2 regions of the Streptomyces sp. NPDC053076 genome follow, and region 2 is predicted to be linked to the other one. Evidence: riboswitches for the same ligand, from Rfam matches in the RefSeq annotation. Region 2 holds a riboswitch; the other holds the start of a gene.
The links. Region 2 has a riboswitch for glycine ahead of gcvP (aminomethyl-transferring glycine dehydrogenase). Riboswitches for the same ligand answer to the same signal wherever they lie in the genome.

Region 1 (8,328 bases), on a different contig from region 2:
CTTCTTCGCCAGGATGACGCCGCCGCGCGGACCGCCGAGGGTCTTGTGCGTGGTGGACGTCACCACGTCCGCGTACTCGACCGGGTTCGGGTGCAGGCCCGCCGCGACCAGACCGGCGAAGTGCGCCATGTCGACCCACAGGTACGCCTCGACCTCGTCGGCGATCCGGCGGAACTCGGCGAAGTCCAGCTGCCGGGGGTACGCCGACCAGCCCGCGATGATCACCTTCGGGCGGTGCTCCTTGGCGAGCCGCTCGACCTCGGCCATGTCGACCAGGCCGGCGTCGTCCACGTGGTAGGCGACCACGTTGAACTGCTTGCCGGAGAAGTTCAGCCGCATCCCGTGGGTCAGGTGGCCGCCGTGCGCCAGGTCCAGGCCGAGGATGGTGTCCCCGGGCTTGGCCAGGGCGAACAGGGCCGCCTGGTTCGCGGAGGCGCCGGAGTGGGGCTGCACGTTGGCGTACTCGGCGCCGAACAGCTCCTTGATCCGGTCGATGGCGATCTGCTCGGCGACGTCGACGTGCTCGCAGCCGCCGTAGTAGCGGCGGCCCGGGTAGCCCTCGGCGTACTTGTTGGTGAGGACCGAGCCCTGCGCCTCCATCACCGCGAGCGGCGCGAAGTTCTCGGAGGCGATCATCTCCAGGGTCGACTGCTGGCGGTCCAGCTCGGCGTCGACCGCCGCGGCGATCTCCGGGTCCAGCTCGTGCAGGGGGGTGTTCAGGACAGTCATAGGGCCACGACTCCTCAGCCGGCGGTGAAGGCGGAGTACTCGTCGGCGGAGAGCAGCTCGGCCGGCTCCTCCGTGACGCGTACCTTGAACAGCCAGCCGCCCTCGAACGGGGCGGAGTTCACCAGCGACGGGTCGGCGGCGACATCCTCGTTGACCTCGGTGATCTCACCGGTGACCGGCGAGTACAGGTCGGAGACCGACTTCGTCGACTCCAGCTCGCCGCAGGTCTCGCCCGCGGACACCGTGGAGCCGACCTCGGGGAGCTGGACGAAGACGACGTCACCGAGCGCGTTGGCCGCGTGCTCCGTGATGCCGACCGTCGAGACGCCGTCCTCGGCGGCCGACAGCCACTCGTGCTCCTTGCTGTAGCGCAGCTGCTGGGGGTTGCTCATGGCCTGAATTCTCCTGTACGCGCGGGAGTGCTGGTGACGGGGGGACTGCGGAAACCGCTGGTGGGCGGGTGAGTGTGCGCAGGGTCACGCGCCGGCCACGGGACCGGGGCCCCGCGGACACGCAACCGCGCTCAGTGTCTACTTCTGGCGCTTGTAGAACGGCAGCGCCACGACCTGGTACGGCTCGTGGCTGCCCCGGATGTCCACGCCTACACCCTCGGTGCCCGGCGCCGCGTGCGCGGCGTCGACGTAGGCCATGGCGATCGGCTTGCCCAGGGTGGGGGAGGGGGCACCGGAGGTGACCTCGCCGATCACCTGGCCGCCGGAGACGACGGCGTATCCGGCGCGCGGCACCCGGCGGCTCTCGGCGACCAGGCCGACCAGGACCCGGGGCGGCTCGGCGGCGGCACGCTCGGCGGCCCGCGCGAGCGCCTCACGCCCGACGAAGTCGCCCTCCTTCTCGAACTTCACCACGCGCCCGAGCCCGGCGTCGAAGGGGGTCAGGGAGGTGGTCAGCTCGTGCCCGTACAGCGGCATGCCCGCCTCCAGGCGCAGCGTGTCCCGGCAGGACAGGCCGCACGGCACCAGGCCGGCGCCCTCGCCGGCCTTGGTGAGCGCCTGCCACAGTTCGACGGCGTGCTCCGGCTTCACGAACAGCTCGAAGCCGTCCTCGCCGGTGTAGCCGGTGCGGGCGATCAGCGCCGGGACGCCGGCGACGGTGCCGGGGAGGCCGGCGTAGTACTTCAGGCCGTCCAGGTCGGCGTCGGTGACGGACTTCAGGATGCCGGGGGACTCGGGGCCCTGGACCGCGATCAGCGCGTACGCGTCCCGGTCGTCGCGCACCTCGGCGTCGAAGCCCGCCGCGCGCTCGGTCAGCGCGTCCAGCACCACCTGGGCGTTGGAGGCGTTGGCGACCACCATGTACTCGGTCTCGGCCAGCCGGTAGACGATCAGGTCGTCCAGGATGCCGCCGTCGGCCTGGCAGATCATGGTGTAGCGGGCACGGCCGACGCCCACGGAGGCGATGTTGCCGACCAGGGCGAAGTTCAGCAGGGCGGCGGCCCCGGCCCCGGTGACGGTGATCTCGCCCATGTGGGACAGGTCGAAGAGACCGGCCCTGGTCCGCACGGCGACGTGCTCGTCGCGCTCGGAGCCGTAGCGCAGGGGCATGTCCCAGCCGGCGAAGTCGGTCATCGTCGCGCCCAGCGAACGATGCACGGCATCGAGCGCGGTGTGACGGAGTTCGGTACTGCTCATCGGTCGGTCGTCTCCCAAGGCAGACATGGGGCGGGCGAGGAACGTTCCTCCCCATCTGTCATCGGAACCTGAGAGGTTCGCCACGACCGCCACAGGGACGATCACGGCTTGCACCTTGGGTGGGGCCGCTGTCGCAGCGGCCCGCTTTTCAGATGTGCCTCGCCCGCGCGGTAACGGGGCCTGAGAGATTCAAGGGAGGGACTTGCTCCTTCGGCGCCCCAGCGAGGCTGCTGGGAACTCTCCCGCGCGGATTCAAACGGCCGGTATGCAGTTGGCGGGCACATCATTGCACGCCGTACCCCGGCCAGCCAGAGTGTGCTCCTTGTGACCGAGCTGTGGCAGTACGCGCACGAACCGCCGACCGTTGCCCATTACCTTCTCTTTACGTACAACGGGCATGGGGATGACCGGGCCCACAGGGGGAGGACGATCACGGTGAACAGGACATCGGCCTACGCCGCCACTGCCGGCATCGCGGTGCCGAAGCAGCCCTCCGCACCGGCTCGCGAGCGCTGTGCGGACCGCCCCGCCCCGGTCGTCCGCGACCTGCGCGACCGCGCGGGCCGCAGCCCCCGCGCCCTGCTCTTCGCCCCCCGCGACCTCGTGGTGATCACCGGTCTGCCCGGCAGCGGCAAGTCCACCCTGATGCACCGCGCGGTCACCGGCCACCGCATCGACTCCCAGGACACGCGCGACCGCTGGGACGCCCGCGTCCCCCGCCCGCTCCCCTACGCGCTGTACCGCCCGCTGGTCCGCCTCGCCCACTACGCCGGACTGCGCCGGGCCCTGCGCACCGGCGAGGGAGTCGTCGTGCACGACTGCGGCACCCAGCCCTGGGTGCGCGCCTGGCTCGCCCGCGAAGCCCGGCGGCGCGGCGCCACCCTGCACCTGCTCCTCCTCGACGTCACCCCCGACACGGCCCGGCAGGGCCAGCACGAGCGCGGCCGGGGTGTCTCCCGCTACGCCTTCCGCCGCCACCGCCGGACCAGCGGCCGCCTGCTGCGCGCGGTGGAGAGGGGGGAACTGCCCGCCGGCTGCGGTGCGGCGGTGCTGCTCGACCGGGACGCGGCGGACGTCCTGGACCGCGTCGGCTTCACTCGGTGAGGGGCTGTCACAGTCACCCGCTAGCCTTCTTGCTCTCAGCAGTGGTTACCAGCAGGCGGTAGGCAGATGGACTTCCCGGCGGACTTTCCCGCGGACTTCCCGGCACAGGCGCACCCCCACCCGCACGGCGGTTGGCCCGGCAACGAGCTGGAGGAGGTGCTGTCGGCCTCCCTCGGCATCCCCTCGGCGGGCGGCCGGATCATCGAGGTCCTCGGCCGGAGCTTCCTGTGGATACCGCTGCCCAACGGCGGCGGCCCGGACAGCGGCCCGCTGGACCTGCCGACGCTGGACATCGGCGGCCAGGCGTACGTCCCGGTGTTCAGCTCCGAGGAGCAGCTGCGCCAGGTGACCGGTTCCCACATGTCGTACACCATCGCTCCGGCGGTCGAGTTCGCCCGCGGCCTGCCCCCGCAGGTCGGTATCGCCGTCAACCCCGACGGCGTGGTCGGCATACCTCTTCCGCCCGAGGCCGTGGCCGAGCTGTGCCGCGCGGGCCGCACCCCGCTCGACGGCCCCGGCAGCGGCGGCCGGGTCCGCCTCTTCGAGCCCGACTGGCAGGACGACCCGGTCGACTTCCTCGCCGCCGCCTCCGCCGAGTTCGCCGCGACCGGCGTGGTCCTCACCGCCCGCCGCTGCCTCGCCGCCGTCGAGACGGCCGACCCGGTGATGTTCGTGGGCGTGGAACTCTCCCAGTGGGAAGGGGATGTGCGGGCACTTCCGCTGGAAGCCCTGGGCAAGGCTCTCGGCAAAGTCCCGGTCAAGTGGCCGGTCAACCTCGTCCTGCTGGACGTGGCCCAGGACCCGGTGGGCGACTGGCTGAAGACGAACGTCCGGCCCTTCTACCAGTACGGTCACTAGCAGCCGACGCAAGGGCAGCCGACCCGGGAGCGCGGGGAACCGCGCGACGAGCCACCACGCACCCGCACCCGCGCACGGACCCGAGGCCACGCCCCCGTGGGCGCTTAAGCTGTCTCCGAACGCGGGGCACTGAAAAGAAGGGCACGACAGGTGAGCGCGAGCCACAGCGGCAGCGTCAGCGGCAGCGTCGAGCACATGCTGCGCCAGGTCACGCCCGGACGCTACGACGCGTACGAAGCCCTGCTGCGCGCCCTCGCCACCCCCTCCTCGGGCCAGATCTGGATGCTCCTGTGGCACGGCCAGGCCGGCTCCCCGGACGCCCAGTACGGGAACATGGAGGTGGACGGCTCCCACTACGCCCCCTGCGTCACCTCCGCCCAGGAGTTGTCGGCCAGTGGCTGGAACCGTTCCTACGAAGTGGTCGACGGCCTGGACGTGGCCCGCACCCTCTACCCGGACCACTACGGCCTCTGGCTCAACCCGCACACCCCGGGCGGCGGTGTCGGCATCCCCTGGCTGGATCTGCGCCGCATCGCCACCGGTCTGGAGCGACAGCCCGCCGGCCCGCTCCGGCTGTCCGAGCCCGGCATCGAGATCCCGCAGTTCTACGCCCTGCTCGCGCAGAACGCGCACCGCACCCCCGCGCTCCGCTCACTGCGCCGCGCCTGGGTGCAGCCCGCGCTCGGAGCGCCCTATCTCGCCCTCGGCCTCGACGTGTACGACGCCTCGCCCGCCGCGGTCGACTCGGTCCGCGCGATGATGCAGCAGTCCGTCGGCGCGGTCCCGGAGGGGCTGCCGGTGTCGACGGTCGCGATGACCGACGAGCACGACCCGGTGGTGATGTGGATGCGGGTCAACGCCCGCCCCTTCTACGACCGCGAGGCCCACGCCTCCGCGCCGCCGCAGCCCCAGCTCCAGGTGCCGGCCCCGCCGCAGGCACCGGCCGGCGGGTACGGCTATCCGCCGGTGCACGGCGGCTACTGAGCAACCGGGCGGCGGAACCTGTTTTTTGGCCCGGATCGCAAAATCCGCGCGGTCGGCCCGCTTCTGCGCGCGTAGACAGCGGCCGAACGCCCCGAACCGCGCAAATTCGCCCTTGTGCCGCAACTGGACCGTGTCCGAGGGTCGTTACCCACTGTTCGGATAACGGAATCCCCTGGACTGCATCACGGTTGCGCATACTTTCACCGCCAGCTCTGGCGGGTGATCACAGCGACGCTGAAGACTCCCGAGTCAGACAGGAGGTCGAGACCTCCTGATCGATGGCAAGTCGACAAAGCCGCAATCCGCGGCAGGCGCAGGCCGGTCACCACCGGCGAGAGGGGTCGCTCACCGTGACCGCACCGATCGAGACCACCGGAGCAGCAGCCGAGGTGCAGCCTGAGGCTGTGCTGGAGGGTGCCGGTAAGGGGCAGATCGAGGGTCGTTCCCTGGGCCGCATCGCCTGGACCAGGTTCAAGAAGGACAAGGTCGCCGTCGCCGGCGGCGTCATCGTGATCCTGCTGATCCTCCTCGCCGTCCTCGCGCGCCCCATCCAGGCCATGTTCGGGCTCGACCCCAACGCCTTCAACCAGGACCTGATCACCCCTGACACCTCGCTGCCCAAGGGCAGTTGGGGCGGCATGAGCCTGGACCACCCGCTCGGCGTCGACCCGAAGTTCGGCCGGGACATCGCCACCCGCGTCCTGGAGGGCTCCTGGGTGTCGCTGGTGGTCGCCTTCGGCGCCACGATCCTGTCCAACGTGATCGGCGCGATCATGGGTGTCGTCGCCGGCTACTACGGCGGCCGGGTCGACTCGATCATCAGCCGGCTGATGGACACGTTCCTCGCCTTCCCCCTCCTGCTGTTCGCCATCTCCATCTCCGCCACTCTGCAGGGCGGCGCGTTCGGCCTGGAAGGGCTGCCGCTCCACCTGAGCGTGCTGATCTTCGTCATCGGCTTCTTCAACTGGCCGTATCTGGGCCGGATCGTCCGTGGCCAGACCCTCGCCCTGCGCGAACGCGAGTTCGTGGACGCCTCACGGGGCATGGGCGCCAAGGTCCCCTACATCCTGTTCCGGGAACTGCTGCCGAACCTGGTCGGCCCGATCATCGTCTACTCGACGCTGCTCATCCCGACCAACATCCTCTTCGAGGCGTCCCTGAGCTTCCTCGGCGTCGGCATCCAGCCCCCGCAGGCGTCCTGGGGCGGCATGCTCCGTGAAGCGGTCACCTACTACCAGGTCGACCCTCAGTACATGATCGTCCCTGGTCTCGCCATCTTTGTGACCGTCCTGGCCTTCAACCTGCTGGGCGACGGTCTCCGCGATGCTCTCGACCCCCGCAGTCGCTGACGCCTGCCACCGAGAGTCCGAAAAGTTTCCGACAATGGAGGGGAAAGCGCCCATTATGCGAAGGTCAGCGCTGGCCGCGATCGCGGCCATCGGCACCGCCAGCCTGTTTCTTGCGGGTTGCAGCAAGGCCGATGACAACAAGAACGAGAACGGCACCAAGTCGGCCGGGGCCAACGCCGCGACCAAGGGCGTCGTGAACGCGTCGGACAAGAAGGGTGGCACGGTCACCTACGAGATGTCCGACGTCCCGGACTCCTTCGACCCGGGCAACACGTACTACGCGTACATGTACAACCTCAGCCGCCTGTGGGCCCGCCCGCTGATGACCTTCAAGCCGGGCCCCGGCGAAGAGGGCAACACCCTCGTCCCGGACCTCGCGGCGGGCAAGGGCGTGCCGAGCGACGGCGGCAAGACCTGGACGTACAAGCTGCGTCCGGGCCTGAAGTACGAGGACGGCACGCCGATCACCTCGAAGGACGTCAAGTACGCCGTCGAGCGCTCCAACTTCGCGCGTGACGTGCTCTCCCTCGGCCCGAACTACTTCCAGCAGTTCCTGGCCGGCGGCGACAAGTACAAGGGCCCGTACAAGGACAAGAGCGCCAAGGGCCTGTCCTCCATCGAGACGCCCGACGACACCACCATCACCTTCCACCTGAAGCAGGCCTTCCAGGAGTTCGACTACCTGGTCGCCGCCCCGCAGACGGCCCCCGTGCCGCAGGCGAAGGACAAGGGCGTCGACTACGTCAAGAGCATCGTCTCCTCGGGCTCGTACAAGTTCCAGAGCTACGAGGACGGCAAGCAGGCCGTGCTCGTGCGCAACGAGAAGTGGGACGCGAAGACCGACCCGCTGCGCAAGCAGCTGCCGGACAAGATCGTCGTCAAGCTGAAGGTCAACCCGGAGACCATCGACCAGGACGTCATGGCAGGCGACGCCATCGACCTCGTCGGCACCGGCGTCCAGGCCTCCACGCAGGCCGAAGTGCTCACCGACCCCGCCAAGAAGGCCAACACGGACAACACCTACGGTGGCCGTCTCGTCTACATGGCGATCAACACCAAGGTGAAGCCGTTCGACAAGCCCGAGTGCCGCAAGGCCGTCCAGTACGCGATCGACAAGGTGTCGGTGCAGACCGCCGAGGGCGGCCCGATCCGCGGTGACGTCGCCTCCACCGTGCTGCCGCCGGACATCCCGGGCTACGCCAAGTCCGACGTCTACGCCAGCAAGGACAGCAAGGGTGACGCCGCGAAGGCCAAGGCGCAGCTGAAGGCCTGCGGCGCCTCGTCGATCTCGACCAACATCTCGGCGCGTTCGGACCGTCCGCAGGAGATCGACGCGGCCACGGCGATCATCAACTCGCTGAAGAAGGTCGGCATCAACGCCACCCTCAAGCAGTACCCGTCGGGCAAGTACTTCACCGACTACGCGGGTGTGCCGAAGTTCACCGTGAAGCAGAACATCGGCCTGGAGATGATGCAGTGGGGCGCCGACTGGCCCTCCGGCTACGGCTTCCTGCAGCAGATCCTGAACGGCAAGGCGATCAGCCAGTCCGGTAACACCAACCTGTCGCAGTACGACAGCGCTGACGTCAACGCGCTGCTGGGCAAGGCGATCGGCACGCAGGACACCAACGAGCGCAACAGCCTCTACACCCAGA
Region 2 (8,328 bases):
CCTCCGGCCAGTGAGAGCGTCCTACGGCTCCCCGTGAGCGCATTCGGCTAGCCTTTCCCCGCGGTGGGACACGGGAAACCACTCCTAGGGTGATTATCACTCGGCGTGCCGAGTGTGGCGATCGTTGACGCACCCCTGGTGACTGCCTACCGTCGAGAAGGCAGGTCAAGGACGGAGGTCGGCGTGAGAACCAGCGGCGACAGTACGGCTGGGGGTGCCCCCGGACGCAGTCTCGGGGAAAGCGGTCCGTACCCGCCCCCGAGTTCGCGGCTGAGCTCAGGCGGGGGACATGTCCGTCCAGGCAGCGCGGTGGAGCACGCGCCGCAGCTGTCGACGGCGGTGCCGAACGGCGGAGGGGGGGCGTCCATGACGTCCGAGGAGATCGGCTATCGCGGGCCCACGGCCTGCGCCGCTGCCGGCATCACCTACCGGCAGCTCGACTACTGGGCCCGTACCGGTCTCGTCGAGCCCAGCGTGCGGCCCGCCTACGGGTCGGGCACCCAGCGTCTGTACAGCTTCCGGGACGTCGTCGTCCTGAAGATCGTGAAGCGGTTCCTGGACACCGGGGTGTCGTTGCAGAACATCCGCACGGCCGTCCAGCACCTCAGAGAACGCGGTTTCCGTGACCTGGAGCGGATGACCCTGATGAGCGACGGCGCCACGGTGTACGAGTGCACCTCGCCGGACGAGGTCCACGCCCTGCTCCAGGGGGGTCAGGGCATCTTCGGAATCGCCGTCGGCGTGGTGTGGCGGGACGTGGAAAGCGCCCTCTCCCAGCTGCACGGCGAGCGCATCGACACCGGCGAGACCCTCGTCGGGCAGAACCCCGCGGACGAGCTGGCGAGGCGCCGCAACCGGGCGGTCTGACCGCCGGACCGCTGAGGGGGCGCCCCGGCACCACCGCATTGTCAGTGCCGTGGTGCAGCATCGGAGATGTGAGAAACGCGCCCACGATCCTGCATCTCGACATGGATGCCTTCTTCGCCTCGGTGGAGCAGGCATCCAAGCCGAGCCTGCGCGGGAAAGCGGTCGTCGTGGGCGGGCTCGGGCCGCGCGGTGTGGTGGCCACCGCGTCGTACGAGGCACGGGTGTTCGGGGTCCACTCGGCGATGCCCATGGCACAGGCGCGTCGGCTGGCACCCAACGCCGCGTACCTGGTGCCGCGCTTCACGCTGTACCGGGCGATCAGCGAGCAGGTGATGGCGCTGCTGCGGGAGCTGTCCCCGCTGATCGAGCCGCTGAGCCTGGACGAGGCGTTCGTGGACCTGGACGCCGGGGGAGTGGCCTGGGACGAGGAGTCGGCGCGGCGGGCCGGGACGAAGCTGCGCGAGGACATCCGGGCGGTCACCGGGCTCACCGGGTCGGTGGGGCTCGCCGCCTCCAAGATGCTCGCGAAGATCGCCTCCGAGCAGGCCAAGCCTGACGGCCTGGTGCTGATCGAACCGGGGACCGAGCGCGCGCTGCTGGCCCCGATGTCCGTGCGCACGCTGCCGGGGGTCGGACCGGCCACCGGCGACCATCTGCGCCGGGTCGGCATCAGCACGGTGGGGGAGCTGGCCGAGGCGGGTGAGGACGAGCTGGTACGGCTGCTGGGCAAGGCGCACGGGCACGCGCTGTACGCCATGGCACTGGCCCGGGACGAGCGTCCGGTGGTGGCCGAGCGGGAGGCGAAGTCGGTGTCGGTGGAGGACACCTACGACGTGGACATCCACGACCGGCTGCGCGTCGGTCTGGAGGTGCAGCGGCTGGCCGACCGGTGCGTGGGGCGGCTGCGCGGGGCCGGACTGTCCGGGCGGACGATCGTGCTCAAGGTACGGCGGTACGACTTCTCCACCCTGACCCGCTCCGAGACGCTCAGAGGGCCCACGGACGATCCGGCGGTCATCCGTGAGGCGGCGGCGCGGCTGCTGGACTCCGTGGACACCACGGGCGGGGTGCGGCTGCTCGGGGTGGGTGTGTCCGGGCTCGCCGACTACACGCAGGAGGACCTGTTCGCGCAGGCGATGCCGGTGCCGTCGGCGGAGGAAGCGGACAAGAGTGCGGTCGAGGTCGTGGTGGAGCGGCCGACGCCGGCCGAACGGCACTGGCGCGCCGGGCAGGATGTGCGGCACGCCGAGTACGGGCACGGGTGGGTGCAGGGGAGCGGCCTGGGGCGGGTCACCGTACGGTTCGAGACGCCGCAGTCCCCTCCGGGACGGGTCCGGACACTGCTCGTCGACGATCCTCTGCTGGAGGCCGCCGATCCGTTGCCCTTGGTGGCGGACCCCGACGTGGCCGCGGGCCGGGAGCACGGCGGGGACCGGGACGTGGGCGCGGACCGGGACCGCGGCGGCGGTGGAGGCTCGGGCGTGGGACGGGACGGTGGCGGCGGTGGGGACGTGGGCGTGGGACGGGAGCGTGGCGGCGGTGGAGGCTCGGGCGTGGGACGGGAGGTGGGCGCGGGCCAGGACGTGGGGCGGGTGGCCTCCTCCGAGCCCGTTCAGGTCTCCTCCGAGCCCGCCAGTTTGCCGAAGTCGTGGTCCGGGACCGTAGGGGGTGAGGCCACGTCCAGGCCGTAGTGGTGGTAGAGCTGGAGTTCCTGTTCCGGGGAGAGGTGGCGGCCCACGCCGAAGTCGGGGGCGTCCTTGATTAGGGCGCGGTCGAAGGGGACGCGCAACGTGCCCTCGACGAGTTCGCTGGGCTCCAGGGGGACGAAGGCGTCCCGGGAGAACAGGCCGGTGCGTATGGCCGCCCATTCGGGCACGCCGGTCGCGTCGTCCAGGTACACCTCGTCGATGGTGCCGATCTTGGTGCCTTTCCGGTCGAACGCCTTGCGGCCGATCAGGTTGCGCGGATCGATGTCGGTCTGCACGGCCCTTCTCCCTCCACTTGGTCGCAACTCATCCGTAAGCACTACAAAAGAGCACATTCAAGGTGGCGGCCACTCGAAGGCTCCGGCATTGACCTCGCTGGTAGGCTGACAGCGGCTGCTGAACCCGTGCGGGAGAGTCCTCCGATCATCTCGGAGGCGCCGAAGGAGCAACTCCTCCCCGGAATCTCTCAGGCTCACGTACCGCACGGACGAGGTCACTCTGGAAAGCAGAGCGGATGCCGATGGCTCCCGCTCTCACCGACGGTGAAAGCCGGCGCCCCCGTGCGTCGGTGAAGCTCTCAGGTCGAGATGACAGAGGGGGAGGCCGTCGGGGTACCCGCGCCGGGGTACCCCTCGCAGGTCGCGTCAGACCAGGAGGCCTCCGCAATGACCGCCCATCGCATTCCGCTCTCCGAGCTCGAAGCCGGCATTCCGTTCGAGCAGCGCCACATCGGGCCCGACCAGGAGGCGCGGGCCAAGATGCTCGCGCACGTCGGCTACGGCTCGCTCGACGAGCTGACCGCCGCCGCGGTCCCGGATGTGATCAAGAACGCCGACGCCCTGGACCTGCCGGGTGCCCGGACCGAGGCGGAGGTGCTCGCCGAGCTGCGCTCGCTGGCCGACCGTAACCAGGTCCTCGACTCCATGATCGGCCTGGGGTACTACGGCACCTTCACGCCGCCCGTCATCCTGCGCAACGTCATGGAGAACCCGGCCTGGTACACGGCCTACACGCCGTACCAGCCGGAGATCTCCCAGGGCCGCCTGGAGGCCCTGCTGAACTTCCAGACGACGGTCGCCGAGCTGACCGGCCTGCCCACCTCCGGCGCCTCCCTGCTGGACGAGGGCACCGCGGCCGCCGAGGCGGTGGCGCTGTCCCGCCGTATGGGCAAGAACAAGAAGGGCCTGTTCCTGATCGACGCGGACGCCCTGCCGCAGACCATCGCCGTGATCGAGACGCGTGCCGAGCCGACCGGCGTCGAGGTCGTCGTCGCCGACCTCAGCGAGGGCATCCCGGCGGAGATCGCCGAGCGCGAGATCAACGGCGTGCTGATCCAGTACCCGGGCGCTTCGGGTGCCGTACGCGACATCAAGCCCGTCATCGACCAGGCGCACGAGCTGGGCGCGCTGGTGACCGTGGCCGCGGACCTGCTGGCGCTGACCCTGCTGACCTCGCCGGGCGAGCTGGGCGCGGACATCGCCGTCGGCACCACCCAGCGCTTCGGTGTCCCCATGGGCTTCGGCGGGCCGCACGCCGGTTACATGGCCGTCCACGAGAAGTTCGCGCGCAGCCTGCCCGGCCGTCTGGTCGGCGTCTCCGTCGACGCCGACGGCCACAAGGCGTACCGGCTCGCGCTGCAGACCCGTGAGCAGCACATCCGCCGGGAGAAGGCGACCAGCAACATCTGCACCGCGCAGGTGCTGCTCGCCGTGATGGCCGGCATGTACGCCGTCTACCACGGGCCCGAGGGCCTGAAGACCATCGCCCGGCGCACCCACCGCTACGCGACCATCCTCGCCGCGGGCCTGAGGGCCGCGGGTGTCGAGATCGTCCACGGCGCCTACTTCGACACGCTCACCGTGCGCGTGCCCGGCAAGGCCGCCGAGGTCGTCGCCGCGGCCCGGGACAACGGGGTCAACCTGCGGCTGGTCGACGCCGACCACGTGTCCATCGCCTGTGACGAGACCACCAAGCGGGCCCAGGTGGCCGCCGTCTGGGCGGCCTTCGGTGTCGAGGCCGACATCGAGGCGCTGGACGCGACCGCCGAGGACACCCTGCCCGAGGCGCTGCTGCGCACCGACGCGTACCTCAACCACCCGGTCTTCCGGCAGTACCGCTCCGAGACCTCGATGCTGCGCTACCTGCGCAAGCTGTCCGACCGCGACTACGCGCTCGACCGCGGCATGATCCCGCTGGGCTCGTGCACCATGAAGCTCAACGCGACCACGGAGATGGAGCCGGTCACCTGGCCGGAGTTCGGGCAGCTGCACCCCTTCGCCCCGGCCGAGCAGGCGCAGGGCTACCTCACCCTCATCCACGAGCTGGAGGAACGTCTCGCCGAGGTCACCGGCTACGACAAGGTCTCCCTCCAGCCGAACGCCGGTTCGCAGGGCGAGCTGGCCGGGCTGCTGGCCGTCCGCGGCTACCACCGCGCCAACGGTGACGAGCAGCGCACCGTCTGCCTGATCCCGTCCTCCGCGCACGGCACGAACGCCGCCAGCGCCGTGATGGCCGGCATGAAGGTCGTCGTCGTCAAGACCGCCGGGGACGGCGAGATCGACATCGAGGACCTGCGCGCCAAGATCGAGCAGCACCGCGACGAGCTGGCGGTGCTGATGATCACCTACCCGTCGACGCACGGCGTGTTCGAGGAGCACGTCGCGGACATCTGCGCCCAGGTCCACGAGGCCGGCGGCCAGGTGTACGTCGACGGCGCCAACCTCAACGCGCTCGTCGGCCTGGCCAAGCCGGGTCACTTCGGCGGCGACGTCTCCCACCTGAACCTGCACAAGACCTTCTGCATCCCGCACGGCGGCGGCGGCCCGGGCGTCGGCCCGGTCGCGGTCCGCTCGCACCTGGCGCCGTACCTGCCCAACCACCCGCTGCAGCCGGAGGCCGGCCCGGAGACGGGCGTGGGCCCGATCTCGGCGGCCCCGTGGGGCAGCGCGGGCATCCTGCCGATCTCGTGGGCGTACGTCCGCCTGATGGGCGGCGAGGGCCTGAAGCGGGCCACTCAGGTGGCCGTGCTGTCGGCGAACTACATCGCCAAGCGCCTGGAGCCGCACTACCCGGTGCTCTACACCGGCCCGGGCGGCCTGGTCGCGCACGAGTGCATCATCGACCTGCGCTCGCTGACCAAGGAGACCGGCGTCAGCGTGGACGACGTGGCCAAGCGCCTGATCGACTACGGCTTCCACGCGCCGACCATGTCCTTCCCGGTGGCCGGCACGCTGATGATCGAGCCGACCGAGTCCGAGGACATCACCGAGCTCGACCGCTTCTGCGACGCGATGATCGCCATCCGCGCGGAGATCGAGAAGGTCGGCGCGGGCGAGTGGCCCGCGGAGGACAACCCGCTGCGGAACGCCCCGCACACCGCCGCCGCGCTCGGCGGTGAGTGGCAGCACGCCTACAGCCGCGAGGAGGCCGTCTTCCCGGCCGGTGCCCCCGCCGCGGACAAGTACTGGCCGCCGGTGCGCCGCATCGACCAGGCCTTCGGTGACCGCAACCTGGTGTGCTCCTGCCCGCCGCTGGACGCCTACGAGGACTGAGTGAGCGAGGCCGAGGGCCCCGTCCGTGCCGCGGACGGGGTCCTCACCCGTTCCTAGGCCGTCGCCAGCGAGACCTCCGTCGACTTGATCAGGGCGACGACGTCGGAGCCCACGAAGAGGCCGAGGTCTCCGGCCGCGTCCTTGGTGATCGCGGCGGTCAGCTCGCCGCCGTCCACGGCGACCTTGACGGAGGCCATGGACTCGCCGAGCGTGAGACGGATGACCGTGCCGGGGAGCTGGTTGCGGATCGACAGGCCCTCGACCCGGCTGCTGGCGAGGGAGACCTCCGTCGACTTCACCAGTGCGCGCACCGCGGAACCCGGGGCCAGGCCGAGTTGCTCCACGGCCTCGAGCGTGATGGCCGCGGTCAGCACCTGGCCGCCGGTGAGCCGGACCTTGACGGTCGCCATGACTTCGCCCGCGTGCACCTCGGTGATGGTGCCGGGCAGCTGATTTCGGATGCTCAGGGTCATGGGCACCCACGGTAGAGCTCCGGTCCGGTCAGGCCAGGTATGCGTGGGTCTGCGTCGCTTTGACCGTCGCCCAGACCGACGCACCCGGATGCAGGTCCAGCTCGGCGGCGGCGACCGTCGTCAGGTCGGCGGCGAGCGGCAGTTCGCCGGCGAGGTCGGCGCGGATCTGGTCGCCGTGGGTCTCCAGCCCGGCGACCTCGCAGCGCCACAGGTTGCGGGCGCTGGCGCCGGAGGGCCGGTCACGGAACAGGGTCACCGCGGACGGCGGGAACGCCACGAAGACCGGTCCGGACAACTCCTCGGTGGTCGTGATCGCGGGCCCCTCGTCGAGCCGTACCGTGTGCCCGGCGGCCTGCCCGCGGTAGAGGTTGAGGCCGACGAGCTGCGCGATGTAGTCCGTGCGTGGATGCCGGGCGATGTCGGCGGGGGTGCCCTCCTGCACGACGCGGCCGTGCTCCACGACCACCAGCCGGTCCGCGAGCACCATGGCGTCCAGCGGGTCGTGGGTGACCAGCACGGAGACCGCCTCGAACTCGGCCAGATGGTGGCGGAGCTGGGCGCGCACCTCCAGCCGGGTTCGGGCGTCCAGGGCCGCCAGCGGCTCGTCCAGGAGCAGCAGCCGGGGCCGGGTGGCCAGGGCGCGGGCGAGGGCCACGCGCTGGGCCTGGCCGCCGGAGAGGCGGCGCGGTTTGACGCCCGCGTGGGCCGCCAGGCCCATCCGCTCCAGCCAGGCCGCGGCCTGGGCCCGGGCCTCGGTCCTGCTCGCGCCCCGGCAGCGGGGGCCGAAGGCGACGTTGTCCAGGGCGGACAGGTGCGGGAAGAGCAGATAGTCCTGGAAGACCACGCCGACCGGACGGGACTCCGGAGGAGTGTCCTCCAACGAGGTGCCGTCCAGGCACAGGTGGCCGTCGGTGAGAGGGGTGAGACCGGCGAGGGCGCGCAGGGCGGTGGTCTTTCCGGCACCGTTGGGGCCGAGGAGGGCGACGACGTCTCCGGGGGCCGCGGTCAGGGTGATGTCCAGGCGGAAGGCGGCGCGGCGGACCACGAGGTGGGCGTCCAGGCCGGCGCCGTCGGGTGCCGTACGGCGGCTGTCCGTCATGATGTCGTCATCCAGCGGTCCCTGAGCCCCGCCAGTACCGCGATCGACACGGCGAGCAGTACCAGGCTGAGGGCGACGGCGGCCTCGGGGTCGTTCTGCAGCGCGAGGTACACCGCGAGGGGCATGGTCTGGGTGCGGCCGGGGAAGTTGCCCGCGAACGTGATCGTCGCGCCGAACTCGCCGAGTGCCCGGGCCCAGGCCAGCACCGCGCCGGCCGCGACGCCGGGCGCGATCAGCGGCAGCGTGACGCGCCGGAACGCGGTGAAGCGGGACGCGCCCAGTGTGGTGGCCGCCTCCTCGTAGCGCGGGTCGGCGGCGCGCAGGGTGCCCTCGACGCTGATCACCAGGAACGGCATCGCCACGAACGCCTCCGCGATCACGACCCCGGTGGTGGTGAACGGCAGGGTGATCCCGAACCAGGCGTCGAGCCACTTGCCGATGACGCCGTTGCGGCCCAGCGCGAGCAGCAGTGCCACACCGCCCACCACCGGCGGCAGCACGAGCGGGAGGGTCACCAGGGCCCGTACCAGGCCCCGGCCGGGAAACTCCGTACGGGCAATCAACCACGCCAGCGGCACGCCGAGGACGAGGCTGACGGCGGTCGCCGCGGTGGCGCTGAACAGGGAAAGCTG

Region 1: linked by a shared signal. The riboswitch ahead of gcvT (glycine cleavage system aminomethyltransferase GcvT) and the one ahead of gcvP (aminomethyl-transferring glycine dehydrogenase) in region 2 are both predicted to bind glycine.

The regions. Positions count from the first base shown of each region.
Region 1 is NZ_JBITZL010000004.1:294,238-302,565, reverse strand. Features, by position in the region: gene glyA (serine hydroxymethyltransferase) at 1-729, opposite strand, end outside; gene gcvH (glycine cleavage system protein GcvH) at 744-1,121, opposite strand; gene gcvT (glycine cleavage system aminomethyltransferase GcvT) at 1,260-2,378, opposite strand; glycine riboswitch at 2,537-2,633, opposite strand; gene ACIGYR_RS18795 (AAA family ATPase) at 2,814-3,482, shown strand; gene ACIGYR_RS18790 (enhanced serine sensitivity protein SseB) at 3,549-4,340, shown strand; gene ACIGYR_RS18785 (enhanced serine sensitivity protein SseB C-terminal domain-containing protein) at 4,536-5,324, shown strand; gene ACIGYR_RS18780 (ABC transporter permease) at 5,675-6,673, shown strand; gene ACIGYR_RS18775 (ABC transporter substrate-binding protein) at 6,708-8,328, shown strand, end outside.
Region 2 is NZ_JBITZL010000008.1:471,287-479,614, reverse strand. Features, by position in the region: gene ACIGYR_RS30775 (MerR family transcriptional regulator) at 184-867, shown strand; gene ACIGYR_RS30770 (DNA polymerase IV) at 936-2,558, shown strand; gene ACIGYR_RS30765 (PRC-barrel domain-containing protein) at 2,480-2,851, opposite strand; glycine riboswitch at 2,971-3,065, shown strand; gene gcvP (aminomethyl-transferring glycine dehydrogenase) at 3,239-6,124, shown strand; gene ACIGYR_RS30755 (molybdopterin-binding protein) at 6,178-6,597, opposite strand; gene ACIGYR_RS30750 (ABC transporter ATP-binding protein) at 6,626-7,696, opposite strand; gene modB (molybdate ABC transporter permease subunit) at 7,693-8,328, opposite strand, start outside.